2 regions of the Burkholderia sp. NLJ2 genome follow, and region 1 is predicted to be linked to the other one. Evidence: riboswitches for the same ligand, from Rfam matches in the RefSeq annotation. Region 1 holds a riboswitch; the other holds the start of a gene.

Region 1 (7,284 bases):
TGCTGCGCGGATTTCAGGCCGAGCGACCACGCGGCCTGCGTCGGCACCGCGCGCGTGTCGACCGAGTAGAAGTTGCGGCCGGTCGGCAGCACGTCGGGACGGCCGCGCGACGGCGAGCCGCTCGGCCCCGGCGGCACGAAGCGGCCGTCGAGCCCGCGCAGCAGCTGGCGCATTTCCTCGCCGCCGCATGCGTCGAGCGCGGGCATCAGCGTCGAGCGGACACGTTCGATCACCGCGAGCGTATGCGGCCATTCGCCGGGCGGCGTCGCGTCGGTGCCGGGGTTGCCGCCGGCGGCTGCGCACAGCCCGTCGAGCCATTGCTGCGCGAGCCGTTCGAGCCGCTCGCGCGTATCGCCCGCATGACGCCACGGCGATGCGTCGAGCGCCTGCAGGATCGCCGGCCGCGGGCCGGCCCACGGCGCGGCCCAGTCGGCCGACAGCGGATCGAAATCGTCGCCGGGCATCAGGTCGCGCGCGAGCGCGCCGATCAGCCCCGCGCGTGCGCCCTTGCCGTCGCCGACCGGAAAGCGCGCGAGCGCGAGCAGCGTGTCGCGCCGCTGACGACCGGCCGGCGATACGCCGAACACATGCAGCCCGTCGCGAATCTGCGCTTCCTTCAGTTCGCACAGCCATGCGTCGACGCGCGTCAGCAGCGCATCCTCGTCGCCCGCGTCGCGCGGCGGCGATACGCTCAGTTCGTCGTGCAGCCGGTGTTCGGCGATCGTCGCGAGAATCGTCTTCCTCAGCAGCTTCGCACGCCGCGCATCGACCATCAGCGCTTCGTAGTATTCGTCGACCTGCCGCTCGAGATCCTGCAGCGGGCCGTAGTTTTCCGCGCGCGTGAGCGGCGGCATCAGGTGATCGACGATCACCGCCTGCGCGCGCCGCTTCGCCTGGCTGCCCTCGCCCGGATCGTTGACGATGAACGGATACAGATGCGGCAGCGGCCCGAGCGTCAGGTCGGGCCAGCACGCGTCGGACAGCGCGACGCTCTTGCCCGGCAGCCATTCGAGGTTGCCGTGCTTGCCGAGATGGATGATCGCGTCGATGCGATACGCATCGCGCAGCCAGAAATAGAACGCGAGATACGCATGCGGCGGCACGAGATCCGCGTCGTGGTAGCTCGCGTAGTCGTTCTCGTCGCGCGAGCGCGACGGCTGGATCCCGACGAACACGTTGCCCGCGCGCCAGCCCGCGATAGTGAAACGCCCGTGGCGCAGCGTCGGATCGGCTTCGGGCGGGCCCCAGCGCGCGTTCAGCGCGTCGCGCACGGCCGCCGGCAGCCGCGCGAAACGCGCGACGTAATCGGCCAGCGCGAAACTCTGGAACGCCGGGCGCAGCGCATGCACGGCCGCGTCGTTGGTCACGCCTTCGGTGAGCCGCGCGATCAGCGCGTCGCCGTCGGGCGGCAGGTCGGCCAGCGCGTAACCCGCGTCGCGCAGCGCCGCGAGCACGCGCAGCGCGGACGCCGGCGTGTCGAGCCCGACGCCGTTGCCGATCCGCCCTTCGCTTTGCGGATAGTTCGCGAGGATCAGCGCGACGCGCTTGCTCGCGTTGTCGAGCGTGCGCAGCCGGCACCAGCCGCGCGCGAGCGCCGCGACGAACGCGATCCGCTCCGCGTCCGGCTGGTAGCGCACGACGTCGACCTCGGTATGCGGGCAGCGATACGCGAGCCCCTTGAAACTCACCGCGCGCGTGACGATGCGCCCGTCGACCTCGGGCAGCGCGATATGCATCGCGATGTCGCGCGCGTGCAGGCCCTGGTTGTCGGCGACCCACGCGTCGCGATTGCCGCCGGACAGGATCACCTGCAGCACCGGCGCGTCGCCGGCGAGCACGTCCGGCTCGGCGGCATCGATCGCGCCGGCCGCGAACGCGGTCGTGTTCAGCACGAGCGCGACGCCGTGCGTGTCGCACAGCTGCGTGATGACCTCGCGGCTCACCGCGTCCTTCAGCGATGTCACCGCGATCGGCAGCGGATTCAGCCCTTCCTGAACGAGCGCGTCGGCCAGCGCATCGAACACGGCCGTGTTCGCGGCCTGCCAGTGCGCGCGATAGAACAGGATCGCGACGACCGGCGCGCCGGGCGTCCAGCGCGGCCGCCAGTCGTCGACGCTCGCGCGGTCGCGCGCCGGGTGATACAGCGCGGCGGCCGGCAGCGGGCGCGGCAGCTCGGGTTCGTCGCCGAAGCCGAGCGTATGGAATGCGATGCTGCGCAGCAGCGCCTCGGCGTTGTGCACGCCGCCTTCGCGCAGGTAGCGCCACCACATCCGGCACAGGTCCGGCGCGACCGTGCTTTTCGCGACGAGGTTCGGATCTTCCTGCAGGTCGCCCGAGAACATCGCGAGCTGCTGGGCGCGCTTCGACGCAAGCGACACGGCCTGCTCGATCCCGTACGGCCAGTACGCTTCGCCGCCGAGATGATCGATCACGACCGTCTTCGCGTGGCGCAGCACGTCGTCGACATAGAAATCGACGGACGCCGGCTGCCGCAGGAACGTGACGTTCGCGAGCCGCACGCTCGGGAAGCCGGCCGGCAATTGCGGCACGACGCTCGCGAGCAGCGACAGCGTCGTGTCGGCCGAACTCAGGATCACGATGTCGGCCGGTTGCTGGTCGATCCGGACGACACCCTGCGTATCGTCGACGAAGCCGCCCGGCGTGGTGCGCAGCAGATGCATCGTGCGTTACGCCTGTTGCGGTTCGGCCGCGCACGCGGCGTCGAACGCGCGTTGCAGCGCGGCCGCGTCGAGATCCTCGCCGATCAGCACGAAGCGGCTCGCGCGCGTTTCGCCGTCCTGCCAGCGACGGTCGAAGTAGCTGTCGAAGCGGCGGCCGACGCCCTGGATCACGAGCCGCATCGGCGCGCCGGGCAGCGCGGCGAAGCCTTTCGCGCGGTAGATCGTGTGCGCTTCGACGACACGCTGCAGCGCGGCGATCGTCGCTTCGCGCGAGCCCGCGTCGCCCGACACGACCACCGAGTCGAAGTCGTCGTGATGGTGGTCGTGATCGCCGTCGTCGGCCGAGCCGTGATGGTCGTGGCGCAGGTGGATCGTTTCCTCCGACGCCGATTCGAGCCCGAGCAGCATGGCGAGGTCGAGCTCGCCGCGCGTCGCGCGCACGATCTTCACCTGCGGCGGGATCTCGTCGCGGATCGCGGTTTCGATCTGCGCGAACTGCGCGTCGCCGACGAGATCGGCCTTGTTCACGATCACGAGGTCGGCGGACGACAGCTGGTCGGCGAACAGTTCGTGCAGCGGCGATTCGTGGTCGAGGTTCGGATCGGCGCGGCGTTGCGCGTCGACGGCCTGCGGGTTTTCCGCGAACTGGCCGCTCGCGGCGGCCGGCCCGTCGACGACGGTCACAACCGCGTCGACCGTGAAGCTGTTGCGGATCGTCGGCCAGTTGAACGCCTGCACGAGCGGCTTCGGCAGCGCGAGCCCCGATGTCTCGATCAGCACGTGGTCGATGTCCGCGCGGCGCTCGACGAGCGCTTCCATCACCGGATAGAACTCTTCCTGCACGGTGCAGCACAGGCAGCCGTTCGCGAGTTCGTAAAGCTGGCCCGACGCTTCGTCCTGCGCGCCTTCTGTCTCCTCGCAGCCGATGCCGCAGCCCTTGAGGATTTCGCCGTCGATGCCGAGTTCGCCGAACTCGTTGACGATCACCGCGATGCGGCGGCCTTCGGCGTGCTGCAGGATGTGGCGCATCAGCGTCGTCTTGCCGCTGCCGAGAAAGCCCGTGACGATCGTGACGGGCAGCTTGCGTAGGGTCATGGAATATCCAGGTTCGTAAGGGGAGTCAGGCAGAGATCGTCACGTCGATCTCGTCGTAGCGCTTTAACCGGTAGATCAGGGCCGACACGAGCCAGCATGCGAGGAACAGGCCGATCACGACATAGCCGAGCATGCCGAAGTGCGACGCCACCATCGACGCGAAGTCCCACACCGGGCCCTGCAGCGACAGCTTGTCCGCGAGCAGCGCGAGCACCTCGATGCCGCCGATCAGCGCGGCGACCAGCACCGACACGAAGGTGATCGTCATGTTGTAGTAGATCTTGCGGATCGGCCGCACGTACGCCCAGCGATACGCGCCCATCATCAGGATGCCGTCGGTCGTGTCGACCAGCGTCATGCCGGCGGTGAACAGCATCGGCAGCGCCATCACGGACCAGAACGACAGACCGCCCTGCACCTGTGCCGCCGAGATGCCGAACAGCGCGATCTCGGTCGCCGTGTCGAAGCCGAAACCGAACAGGAACCCGACCGGATACAGGTGCCAGCTGCGCGACACGAGCCGGAACAGCGGACGGAACAGGCGCGCGAGCACGCCGCGCTGGTTCAGCAGCAGGTCGAGATCGGCGTCGACGATCGGTTCGCCGCGCTGCGCGGCGCGAAACGTCCGGTAGACGGAAATCAGGATCAGCAGGTTCGCGATCGCGAGCACCAGCAGGAAGAACGCCGACACGCTCGTGCTGATCACGCCGCCCCACGCTTTCATGCTCTCGAAGCGCGCAAGCGACGCGGCCGTGAGCGTGACCACGACCGACATCACGATCACCACCGTCGAATGGCCGAGCGAGAAGAACAGGCCGGCGCCGAGCGGGCTGCGGCCCTCCTGCATCAGCTTGCGCGTAACGTTGTCGATGGCCGCGATGTGGTCGGCGTCGACCGCATGGCGCAGCCCGAACACGTACGCGAGCAGCGCCGTGCCGAGCAGCACGGGCTGGCCGTGGAAGGCGGCGAACGCCCAGATCCACGCGCCTGCGTTGAAGGCGATCAACAACGAATAGATGGCGATGATCTTGCCGCGCAGCCCGGACGGACTGTCGTTGAACAGGCGAAACAGCGAATCGAGCATGACGCTCCCTTGCGAACGGTCGACATGAAGAATGCCAACACGGCCGTCGCTGCGCGGCCCCGCGCGGTCCGGCCCTTCATCGCGCCGGATCATGCGCACTCGCGCAGGCGGTCGGACGACGGGAATCGGGAAACGCTCGGGTGTCGGGCACGCTGCGGCCGTGGACGATGCGCCGCCTCCCCGCGGCGCTGAACCCCAACGTTTAGGCCGGTATCCGGGCTGGCGAACACGCCGCTTCGCCTTCCCGGATGCGCAGGACATCCAGTGGCGGTCGTCCGCATGCGCGCGGCATGCGGCGAAGCGGCGCTGCATCGCGGCGGGCACGATGCGTTCGCTTACCGTTGCGGGGGCAGCACAGGTTGGCTCGACTGCGACGCAGGCAGGCTCCCTGTTTCCCGTTTAACTGCGCGCGCCGGAGGGCACGCGCGAGCACCAAAACGCGTGCGAGTGTAGGCGCCGGGGGCGGGAGCGTCAAGGCGGCTCGGGCGGCCGAACGGCGTCTTGCATGGCCGCCGCGCCACGCCGGAGGCCGCTTCCGGCATCGGCGAAGCGGGTTCGCGCGGGCGGATCGCTGTGCTATCGTAGCGCCGCGTTCGGTGCTCGCATGCGCATTCCGCGCATGCAGTTAAACGGGAAACAGGAGGCGGACGACCGCCCGGCCTGTGCTGTCCCCGCAACGGTACGCCGCCCGCGCGACGCGCTTCCCCGCGCACGCGCCCATGCCGCCCACGATGCCACTGCCCGTCAGCCGGGCGGGAAGGCTGCGGCCTGGCAAGCGGCCAGCCCGGATACCGGCCGACGCAAGGGGCGAGCCCGACGCTCGCCGAACGCCCGATCCGCGGGGGACGGATGGGGTGCGCATTCCGCCCGCGTTCGCGCGGGCTTCGCCCGATCCGTTATGCGTTGCCTGTTCGACGGCCGCCGATGTGCCGCCCGCCTGCCCCTTCCCACTGTTTCGACACGGTGCGCGCCGTGCCGCGCGCAATGAGCCGCGCCTGGCTCATCGGCGCCGGCCCCGGCGACGCCGACCTGCTGACGCTCAAGGCCGTGCGCGCGATCGGCGCGGCGGACGTGCTGCTCGTCGACGATCTCGTGAACCCCGACGTGCTGCGCCATGCGCGCGCCGACCCGCACATCGAGCATGTCGGCAAGCGCGGCGGTCATGCGTCGACGCCGCAGGAAGCGATCGTCGCCGCGATGCTCGCGCACCTGCGCGCCGGCCGCAGCGTCGCGCGGCTCAAGGGCGGCGATCCGTTCGTGTTCGGCCGCGGCGGCGAGGAACTGGCCGCGCTCGGCGCGGCCGGTTTTCCGGTCGAGGTCGTGAACGGCATCACCGCGGGCATTGCCGCACCGGCCGCGCTCGGCATTCCGGTCACGCAGCGCGGCGCCGCGCAGGGCGTGATCTTCGTCACGGGCCACGGCGCGGGCGCCGACGAACCCGACTGGCGCGCGCTGGCGGCCACGCGCATGACGATCGTGATCTACATGGGCATCCGCCGGCTCGACGCGATCGCGGCGGCGCTGCGTGATGGCGGCCTGCCCGGCGATACGCCGTGCGCGGCGATCGAGAACGCGACGCGCCCCGAACAGCGGCACGTGCTCGCGACGCTCGACACCGTCGTCGAACGCGTCGGCGCGACCGGCATCGGTTCGCCGGCGATCGTCGTGATCGGCCGCGTCGCGGCGCTGGCCGGCGATCCCACGGTGCGTGCCGCGCTCGGCGGCGGCGCATGATGCGCGTCGCGCTCGGCGTCGGTTTCCGCGCGGGCGTGACGGCCGCGCAACTCGATGCTGCGATCCGTGCGGCGCTGGCGCTTTATTCGGCCGCCGAACCCGCGCTCGTCGCGACACTCGCCGACAAGGCGCGTGCCCGCGCGCTGCGCACGCTGTGCGCGCGACGCGGCTGGCCGCTCGTCGCGTTCGACGCGACGCAGCTTGCGAGCCGCCCGGAACTGGCCGCGAGCGGCCCGTCGGACGCCGCGCTCGCGCGCTTCGGCGTCGCGGGCGTGGCCGAGCCGTGCGCGCAGCTCGCGGCGCCGCACGGCCGGCTGCTGGGCCCCAAATCCATCCGGGACGGCGTGACGGTCGCACTCGCCGGCCCGCTCTGAACCTTTTGTTTCGCTTTCGACAGGACGATTCCCGATGAAGACCGATTCCGAATCCCATCAGCGGATGGCCGAACGCCGCCGTGCCGGCCACGAGAAGAAACAGGCCGCCGCCACCCATGAAAAAGGCCTGCTGATCGTCCACACCGGTAACGGCAAGGGCAAGAGCACGGCCGCGTTCGGCATGGCCGTACGCGTGCTCGGCCACGGCATGCGGCTCGGCGTCGTGCAGTTCATCAAGGGCGCGCTGCACACGTCCGAGCGCGACTTCCTCGGCGCGGTCGCGGAATGCGACTTCGTGACGATGGGCGACGGCTAT
Region 2 (7,284 bases), on a different replicon from region 1:
CAAAGATGGGGACATCCGTCAAACAACCGAAGCGGGCGGCGCTCGCTTCGTTCGTCGGCACCACGATCGAGTGGTACGACTTCTATAGCTACGCGACCGCCGCCGCCATCGTGTTCGGGCCGCTGTTCTTTCCCGGCGAAAACCGTTTCATCAGCCTGCTCGCATCGTTCGGCTCGTTCGCCGTCGGCTTCTTCGCGCGGCCGCTCGGCGGCGTGATGTTCGGCTATCTCGGCGACCGCTTCGGCCGCAAGCGCTCGCTGCTCGCGACGCTGATGCTGATGGCCGTGTCGACGGTCGCGATCGGCCTGCTGCCGACCCATGCGCAAGCCGGTGTGATCGCGCCGATCCTGCTCGTGCTGATGCGCGTGCTGCAAGGCATCGCGGTCGGCGGCGAATGGGGCGGCGCGGTGCTGCTCGCCGGCGAGCATGCGCCCGAAGGCAAGCGCACGTTCTTCGCATCGTTCGCGCAGCTCGGCAGCGCGAGCGGCCTGATCCTGTCGATGCTCGCGTTCGGCGCGATCAGCACGCTGTCGAAGGACGACATGATGAGCTGGGGCTGGCGCGTGCCGTTCCTCGCGAGTTCCGTACTGCTGATCGTCGGCTTCGTGATCCGCGCGAGCGTGTCCGAGTCGCCCGAGTTCGAGGAGGTCAGGAAGAGCGGCAACACCGCGCAGAACCCGGTGCGCGAAGCGCTCAAGTACTGGCCGCTGCTGCTGCTCGCGATCGGTGCGAACGTGTACGGCATCGCCGGCGTGTATTTCAGCAACATTTTCATGATCAGCTACGCGACGCAGTTCCTGTCGCTCGACCGGTCGATGGTGCTGCATTGCATGACGATCGTCGCGGTGCTGCAATTCGTCGTGCAGCTTGCGGCCGCGTTCCTCGCGCAGCGCTTCGGCACCACGCGCGTGCTGCTGATCACCGGCGCATGGGCCGCGATCGTCCCGTTCGTGATGCTGCCGCTCGTGCACATGGGCACGCCACTGTCGATCACGGTCGGCGTCGGCCTCGCGACGCTCGCGGAATCGGGCTACTACTCGGTGGTCGCGGGTTTCGTCAGCGGCATCTTTGTCGCGCGGATCCGCTATACGGCAATCTCGATCGCATACCAGGTGTGCGGCGCGCTCGCCGGCGGCCTCACGCCGCTCGTCGCGACCGTCATCGCGCAGAACGTCGCGCCGCAATGGTGGCCGCTCGCGATCCAGTACACGAGTGCCGCGATCCTCTCGTCGCTGTGCGTGTGGCTGATCTCGCGCCGCGTCAGCATCGACGATGCCGGTGCGCCCGGCAAGGTGAACGAGTCGCTGCCGCGCGGGGCGCGCACCGCGTAATTGACGCACGACGGGCCGGCGGCTTCGCCTGCCCGGTTCTCGCGCATACGGGGCGGCCGACAGGTCGCCCGTTCTCCTTCCGGGAATCCACTCCCCCGCCTGTTTCGCGACGACGTCGCCGTCAGTCTTCCCGACTGTCTTCGTCAGGCGTTTTCACCCGGTAGTACATCACGCCGATCCGGATAACGACGCGTCCCGGGGCCTGCCCGGGACGGTCTGAATCGGTGCGGCGCCTGTCGCCGGATCGTCGATCGCGGCGAGCAGGCGCACAGCGTTCGCACGCGCGTTATTGCATCGGGTTGCGAAGCGTCTTCGCGGCGGCGACCATGTTCGTCAGCGCCGGAATGACCTCCGCCCACTGGCGCGTCTTCAGGCCGCAGTCCGGGTTCACCCACAGGCGCTCCGCCGGAATCCGCTCGGCCGCCTTCTTCATCAGGCCGACGATGTGATCCTGCGTCGGGATGTTCGGCGAATGGATGTCGTACACGCCCGGCCCGATCTCGTTCGGATACCTGAAGCTGTCGAATGCGTCGAGCAGCTCCATGTCCGAGCGCGACGTCTCGATCGTGATCACGTCCGCATCCATGTCGGCGATCGACGCGATGATGTCGTTGAACTCCGAATAACACATGTGCGTGTGGATCTGCGTGTCGTCCTGCACGCCGTTCGCCGTGATGCGGAACGATTCGACCGCCCACTTCAGGTACTCGCCCCATTGCGCGCGGCGCAGCGGCAGCCCTTCGCGCAGCGCGGCCTCGTCGATCTGGATCACGCGCACGCCGGCCTTCTCGAGATCGAGCACTTCGTCGCGGATCGCAAGCGCGAGCTGGTAGCACGACACCGAGCGCGGCTGGTCGTCGCGCACGAACGACCAGTTCAGGATCGTCACGGGGCCGGTCAGCATGCCCTTCATCGGCTTGTTCGTCAGCGACTGCGCGTACGTGATCCATTCGACCGTCATCGCCTTCGGGCGGCTGATGTCGCCGAACAGGATCGGCGGCTTCACGCAGCGCGAACCGTACGACTGCACCCAGCCGAACTGGCTGAACGCGTAGCCGTCGAGCTGCTCGCCGAAGTATTCGACCATGTCGTTGCGCTCGGCTTCGCCATGCACGAGCACGTCGAGTTCGAGCGACTCCTGTTCGCGGACGCTGCGTTCGATCTCGGCCTTCATCGCCGTGCGGTAGCCGGCTTCATCCAGCGCACCTGCCTTGAACTGGCTGCGCGCCTGGCGGATTTCGGCGGTCTGCGGGAACGAGCCGATCGTCGTCGTCGGGAAGGCCGGCAGGTTCAATCGCGCCGACTGCTTCGGCGCACGCTGCGTATACGGGCTCACGCGGTTGCCGAGTTGCGCGTCGATGCGCGCGATCGCCGCCTTCACCACCGGGTTGTTCACACGCGGCGAGCGGCCGCGCGAGTCGATCGCGGCGGCGTTCGCGGCAAGCGCGTCGGCCACCTGGTCGCGGCCTTCGTTCAGCGCGGTCGCGAGCACTTTCAACTCGTCGAGCTTCTGCAGCGCGAACGCGAGCCACGAACGGATCTCCGCGTCGAGCTTCTCCTCGCTCGCGAGATCGACCGGCACGTGCAGCAGCGAGCATGACGGCGCAAGCCACAGGCGATCGCCGAGCTGCTTCGCGAGCGGTTCGAGCCAGTCGAGCGTCGCATTCAGGTCCGTCTTCCAGATGTTGCGGCCGTTGATCGCACCAACCGACAACACGCGCTCGGCCGGCAGCTCGCGCACCAGTGCATCGACCTCGTCGCGTGCATTGATCGCGTCGATATGCAGGCCGTCGACGGGCAGCGAGCTCGCGAGCGTCAGGTTGTCCTGGAGCTCGCCAAAGTAGGTGGCGAGCAGCAGCTTGATGCGGCGCGTTTCCAGTGCCGCATACGCGGTGCGGAATGCCTGCCGCCATTCGGCGTCGAGCTCGGTGACGAGGATCGGTTCGTCGATCTGCACCCATTCGACGCCCTGCGCGGTCAGCGTGTCGAGCAGCGCGCCGTACACGGGCAGCAGCTTCGGCAACAGCGCGAGACGATCGGAATCGTCCTTCGCCTTGCCGAGCCACAAGTACGTGACGGGGCCGACGATCACCGGCTTGGCATTCACACCCTGCGCCTTCGCCTCGGCCAGTTGCTGAAGCAGCCGCGACGGGTCGAGCGAGAAGTTCGTGTCCGCATGGAATTCCGGCACGATGTAGTGATAGTTCGTGTCGAACCACTTCGTCATTTCGCCGGCCGAGACACCGCCGCAGCACGCTGCATGCTCTTCCGCCGACTGCGCCGAACGGCCGCGCGCGACGCGGAAATAGTTGTCGAGCACGTCGCCGTGGAAGCCCTGCACGCGCTTCGGCAAGTTGCCGAGCGTGAAGCTCATGTCGAGCACCTGGTCGTAGAACGCGAAATCACCGATCGGCGCGAGATCGAGATCGCGCTGCTCGTTCCAGTGACGCTGGCGCAGCCCGGCGCCGAGCGCCTTCAGCTCGTCGCGCGACGATTCGCCCTTCCAGTAGCGTTCGAGACCGAACTTGAGTTCGCGCTTCGCGCCGATGCGCGGAAAACCGAGGTTGTGTGTCCTGACCATGATGCTGCCGTCCAGATGTAGTGAATGTCCGGCAGCCATGATAGGGATTTCAATACATGAAATAAAATGGCATTATTTCATTCATTCATTAAATCTGTTCATGCATCTGCCAGGTGAGCGATATCCATGCTGGAACGATTCCATCTCGTCGTCATTCGTGAAGTCGAGCGCCAGGGCTCGCTGACCGCGGCCGCCAATGCGCTGCATCTCACGCAATCGGCGCTCAGCCATACCGTCCGGAAAATCGAGCAGCAGCTCGGCACGCCGATCTGGGATCGGGAAGGCCGCGGCCTGCGGCTCACGCAGGGCGGGCAATATCTGCTGAAGCTGGCGAACCGGCTGCTGCCGCAGTTCGAACTCGCCGAGGAGCGGATGAAACAGTACGCGAAGGGCGAGCGCGGCACGCTGCGCATCGGGATGGAATGCCACCCGTGCTACCAGTGGCTGCTGAAGGTCGTGTCGCCGTATCTGTCACGCTGGCCCGACGTCGACGTGGACGTGAAGCAGCGCTTCCAGTTCGGCGGCATCGGCGCGCTGTTCGGCTATGACATCGACGTGCTCGTCACGCCCGATCCGCTGAACAAGCCGGGCCTGCGCTTCGATCCCGTGTTCGACTACGAGCAGGTGCTGGTGGTCGCCGACTCGCACCGGTTCGCGAACGCCGACTACGTGACGCCCGAGCAACTGACCGACGAGATCCTGATCACGTATCCGGTCGAAACTGACCGGCTCGACATCTACAACCAGTTCCTGACGCCGGCCGGCATCATACCGAGGCGGCACAAGTCGATCGAGACGACCGACATCATGCTGCAAATGGTCGCAAGCGGGCGCGGCGTGGCCGCGCTCCCGAGATGGCTCGCCGACGAATACGCGGACCGGATGCCGGTCGTGCCGGTCAAGCTCGGTAAAAAGGGCATCGCGAAGCAGATCTTCCTGGGCATCCGCGAAGCGGACGCGTCGATCGACTATCTGGCCGCGTTCGTCACGCTTGCGCGCGAATCGACGTGGAGCGCGCCGCGCATGCTGCGCTAGGCGCGCTAGGCGTGCTCGTTTGCGATACGCGTCAGGCGGCGCGCATGCCGATGCGTTCGCTGCGCTCGACCCACGCGCCGAACAGCAGGCCGATCGTCGTCCACATGATCGCCTGCATGCCGATGGCCGCGACGCGGAACTTCCACAGCACGGCGGCCGGGAAGCCGGCCGGCACTTCGTTGATCGACGGCAGCCCGAGCTGCACGGCCGCGATGATCGCAATGAACACGAGCCCCGCGACGATCGATGCGTTCCATTGGCCGAGCTTCGCCAGCAGATGGCGACGCACGCTGACCGAGAACACCATCGTCGCGATCGAGATCGCGATCATCAGGAAGAACAGGCCCGTGCGATAGCCGATCGTGTCGGGATCGCCGACCGACGGCGGATTGGCCGGGTACTTGATGTTCGGCACGATCACGAGCGCGACGAACGCCGCGAGCGCGAGCCACGCGGCCAGCGGCCGTGCCGGGAGGCGGCCGCCTCGCCCGTATGCATACGCAAAGACCAGCGCGAACAGCCCGCCGCATGCCGCTCCGTAGGTCACGACACCCGTCAGCAGGCCGAGGCCGGCCTGCGTATCGCGGCTGACCAGTTCGGGCTCCGGTGCCTCGCCTTTGGCGGCATCGCGCTTTTCTTCAAAGGAGATCGCCTGATCGACTTGCGGTTCGCCGGCGATTTTCGCGAAACCGAACGTGAGGAGGCCCGCGGCGATGCCTGCGAGCATCCCGCGCATGAGCAGCTTTCCGACCATCGTGCGCTCCGCGTCAGTGGCAGGGAAAACCAAGCAGATGGCGGCCGTCGTGGACGAATTCGTGCACGACCATACCCGGCACGAGCGACGTCGCGCCTTGTTCCGCGCCGACGAAATAGAGTGCGAGCAGCAGGATCAGGCCGACGAACACGGCCCACGGCAACAGTTCGCGGACGGGGATGGGTGCCGGCACGACAACCGGCTTCAGCACTGCTTCGCTCATGGATGCACCTCAGGGGAATCGCGCCCCGACGAAAGTTGAATGGGTACGAAGGCAGGTCTGGCTTCCGGGATCGGGATTCCCCGGTTACAGTGGCGCGACCGCGCCGGGATTGCACCGGCTTCCGCGTTTCGTGTCGGGCGAATTGTACGCGCGAACGTCCGCGTATTGAAGTGATGGCCCGCGAGCGACCGCGCACCCGCCCCGGCCCCTCCGAACACCGACATGAACATGCATGCCTCGCTGCGCCTGATCGCACACGCTTCGACCCGGGCGATGCGCACCGGTACGTTTCCCGACGATGATCCGCTCGATGCACGCGGGCTCGCCGACGCCACCTCGCTGCGCGATCGTTGGGCGGGCGTCGCCGGCGCGCTCGTGCTGTGCAGCCCCGCATGCTGCGCGCGGCAAACCGCCGATGCGCTAGGGCTACGTGCCGACATTGATGACGCACTGCGCGACATCGACTACGGAAACTGGCACGGCAAGCGGCTGCACGACCTCGCACGCGACCTGCCGGACAAACTGGGTGAATGGATCGACGATCCAGCCGCATCGCCGCACGGCGGCGAATCGTTCGATGCAGCCATGCACCGCGTCGGCGCATGGTTGAACGCGCTGCAGCGCGGCCGCGACATCGTCGCGATCACGCATGCGGCGATCGTTCGCGCGGCCGTCGCACATGCACTGCCGATGGATTCCAACGCTGCGACCCGCGTCGACGTCGCGCCGCTGTCATGCATGACGTTCGTTGCATCGCCGCACGGCTGGACGTTGATCGCGGACGACGATCGGCACGACACCGACGCGTAAGCCCCTGCCGTGTTGTGCTCACTATGTGGAACGCGATGCGAGCCGACGTGTCTCGTCGCGATCGCAAACCGATGCCTGCCTTACATCACTGCAAGACATACCGTTCGTCGTCCCGACTGTCATCAAACTGACTGCTGGCCGAAGCTAGGATCGAACGCGGTTCCCTTACGAGATGCCGTCATGAATCAACCTGCTTCGTCCGCCTCGAACAATCCGAACTCCGTCGAGCGCACCCGGCAAGTCGGCTATGCCGTCTTCCTGCTGGTGCTCGCGATCGGCGCGATCTATATCGCCACGCACCTGATCGACGATCTGTCGCCGGTGCGCGAAGGGTCGCTGTTCCCGTACCTGATGCTCGGCGCGGCACTGCTGATCGCGCTCGGCTTCGAATTCGTCAACGGTTTCCACGACACCGCGAACGCGGTCGCCACCGTGATCTATACGCACTCGCTGACGCCGAACGTCGCGGTGATCTGGTCCGGCATGTGGAACTTCCTCGGCGTGATGGTCTCGAGCGGCGCTGTCGCGTTCGGCATCCTGCAGTTGCTGC

What was found. Region 1 has a riboswitch for cobalamin ahead of cobA (uroporphyrinogen-III C-methyltransferase). Riboswitches for the same ligand answer to the same signal wherever they lie in the genome.
Region 2: it holds a riboswitch for cobalamin, as region 1 does, so the genes downstream of both, R9B84_RS36350 (CbtB domain-containing protein) here and cobA (uroporphyrinogen-III C-methyltransferase) in region 1, are expected to answer to the same signal.

The regions. Positions count from the first base shown of each region.
Region 1 covers NZ_CP137808.1:1,855,557-1,862,840, reverse strand. The annotation lists gene cobN (cobaltochelatase subunit CobN) at 1-2,681, opposite strand, end outside; gene cobW (cobalamin biosynthesis protein CobW) at 2,688-3,776, opposite strand; gene R9B84_RS08490 (HoxN/HupN/NixA family nickel/cobalt transporter) at 3,802-4,860, opposite strand; cobalamin riboswitch at 5,049-5,312, opposite strand; cobalamin riboswitch at 5,437-5,674, shown strand; gene cobA (uroporphyrinogen-III C-methyltransferase) at 5,785-6,594, shown strand; gene R9B84_RS08480 (cobalamin biosynthesis protein) at 6,591-6,968, shown strand; gene cobO (cob(I)yrinic acid a,c-diamide adenosyltransferase) at 7,003-7,284, shown strand, end outside.
Region 2 covers NZ_CP137810.1:3,074,680-3,081,963, reverse strand. The annotation lists gene R9B84_RS36370 (MFS transporter) at 6-1,331, shown strand; gene metE (5-methyltetrahydropteroyltriglutamate--homocysteine S-methyltransferase) at 1,618-3,912, opposite strand; gene R9B84_RS36360 (LysR family transcriptional regulator) at 4,039-4,947, shown strand; gene R9B84_RS36355 (CbtA family protein) at 4,979-5,701, opposite strand; gene R9B84_RS36350 (CbtB domain-containing protein) at 5,715-5,924, opposite strand; cobalamin riboswitch at 5,958-6,095, opposite strand; gene R9B84_RS36345 (histidine phosphatase family protein) at 6,147-6,734, shown strand; gene R9B84_RS36340 (inorganic phosphate transporter) at 6,915-7,284, shown strand, end outside.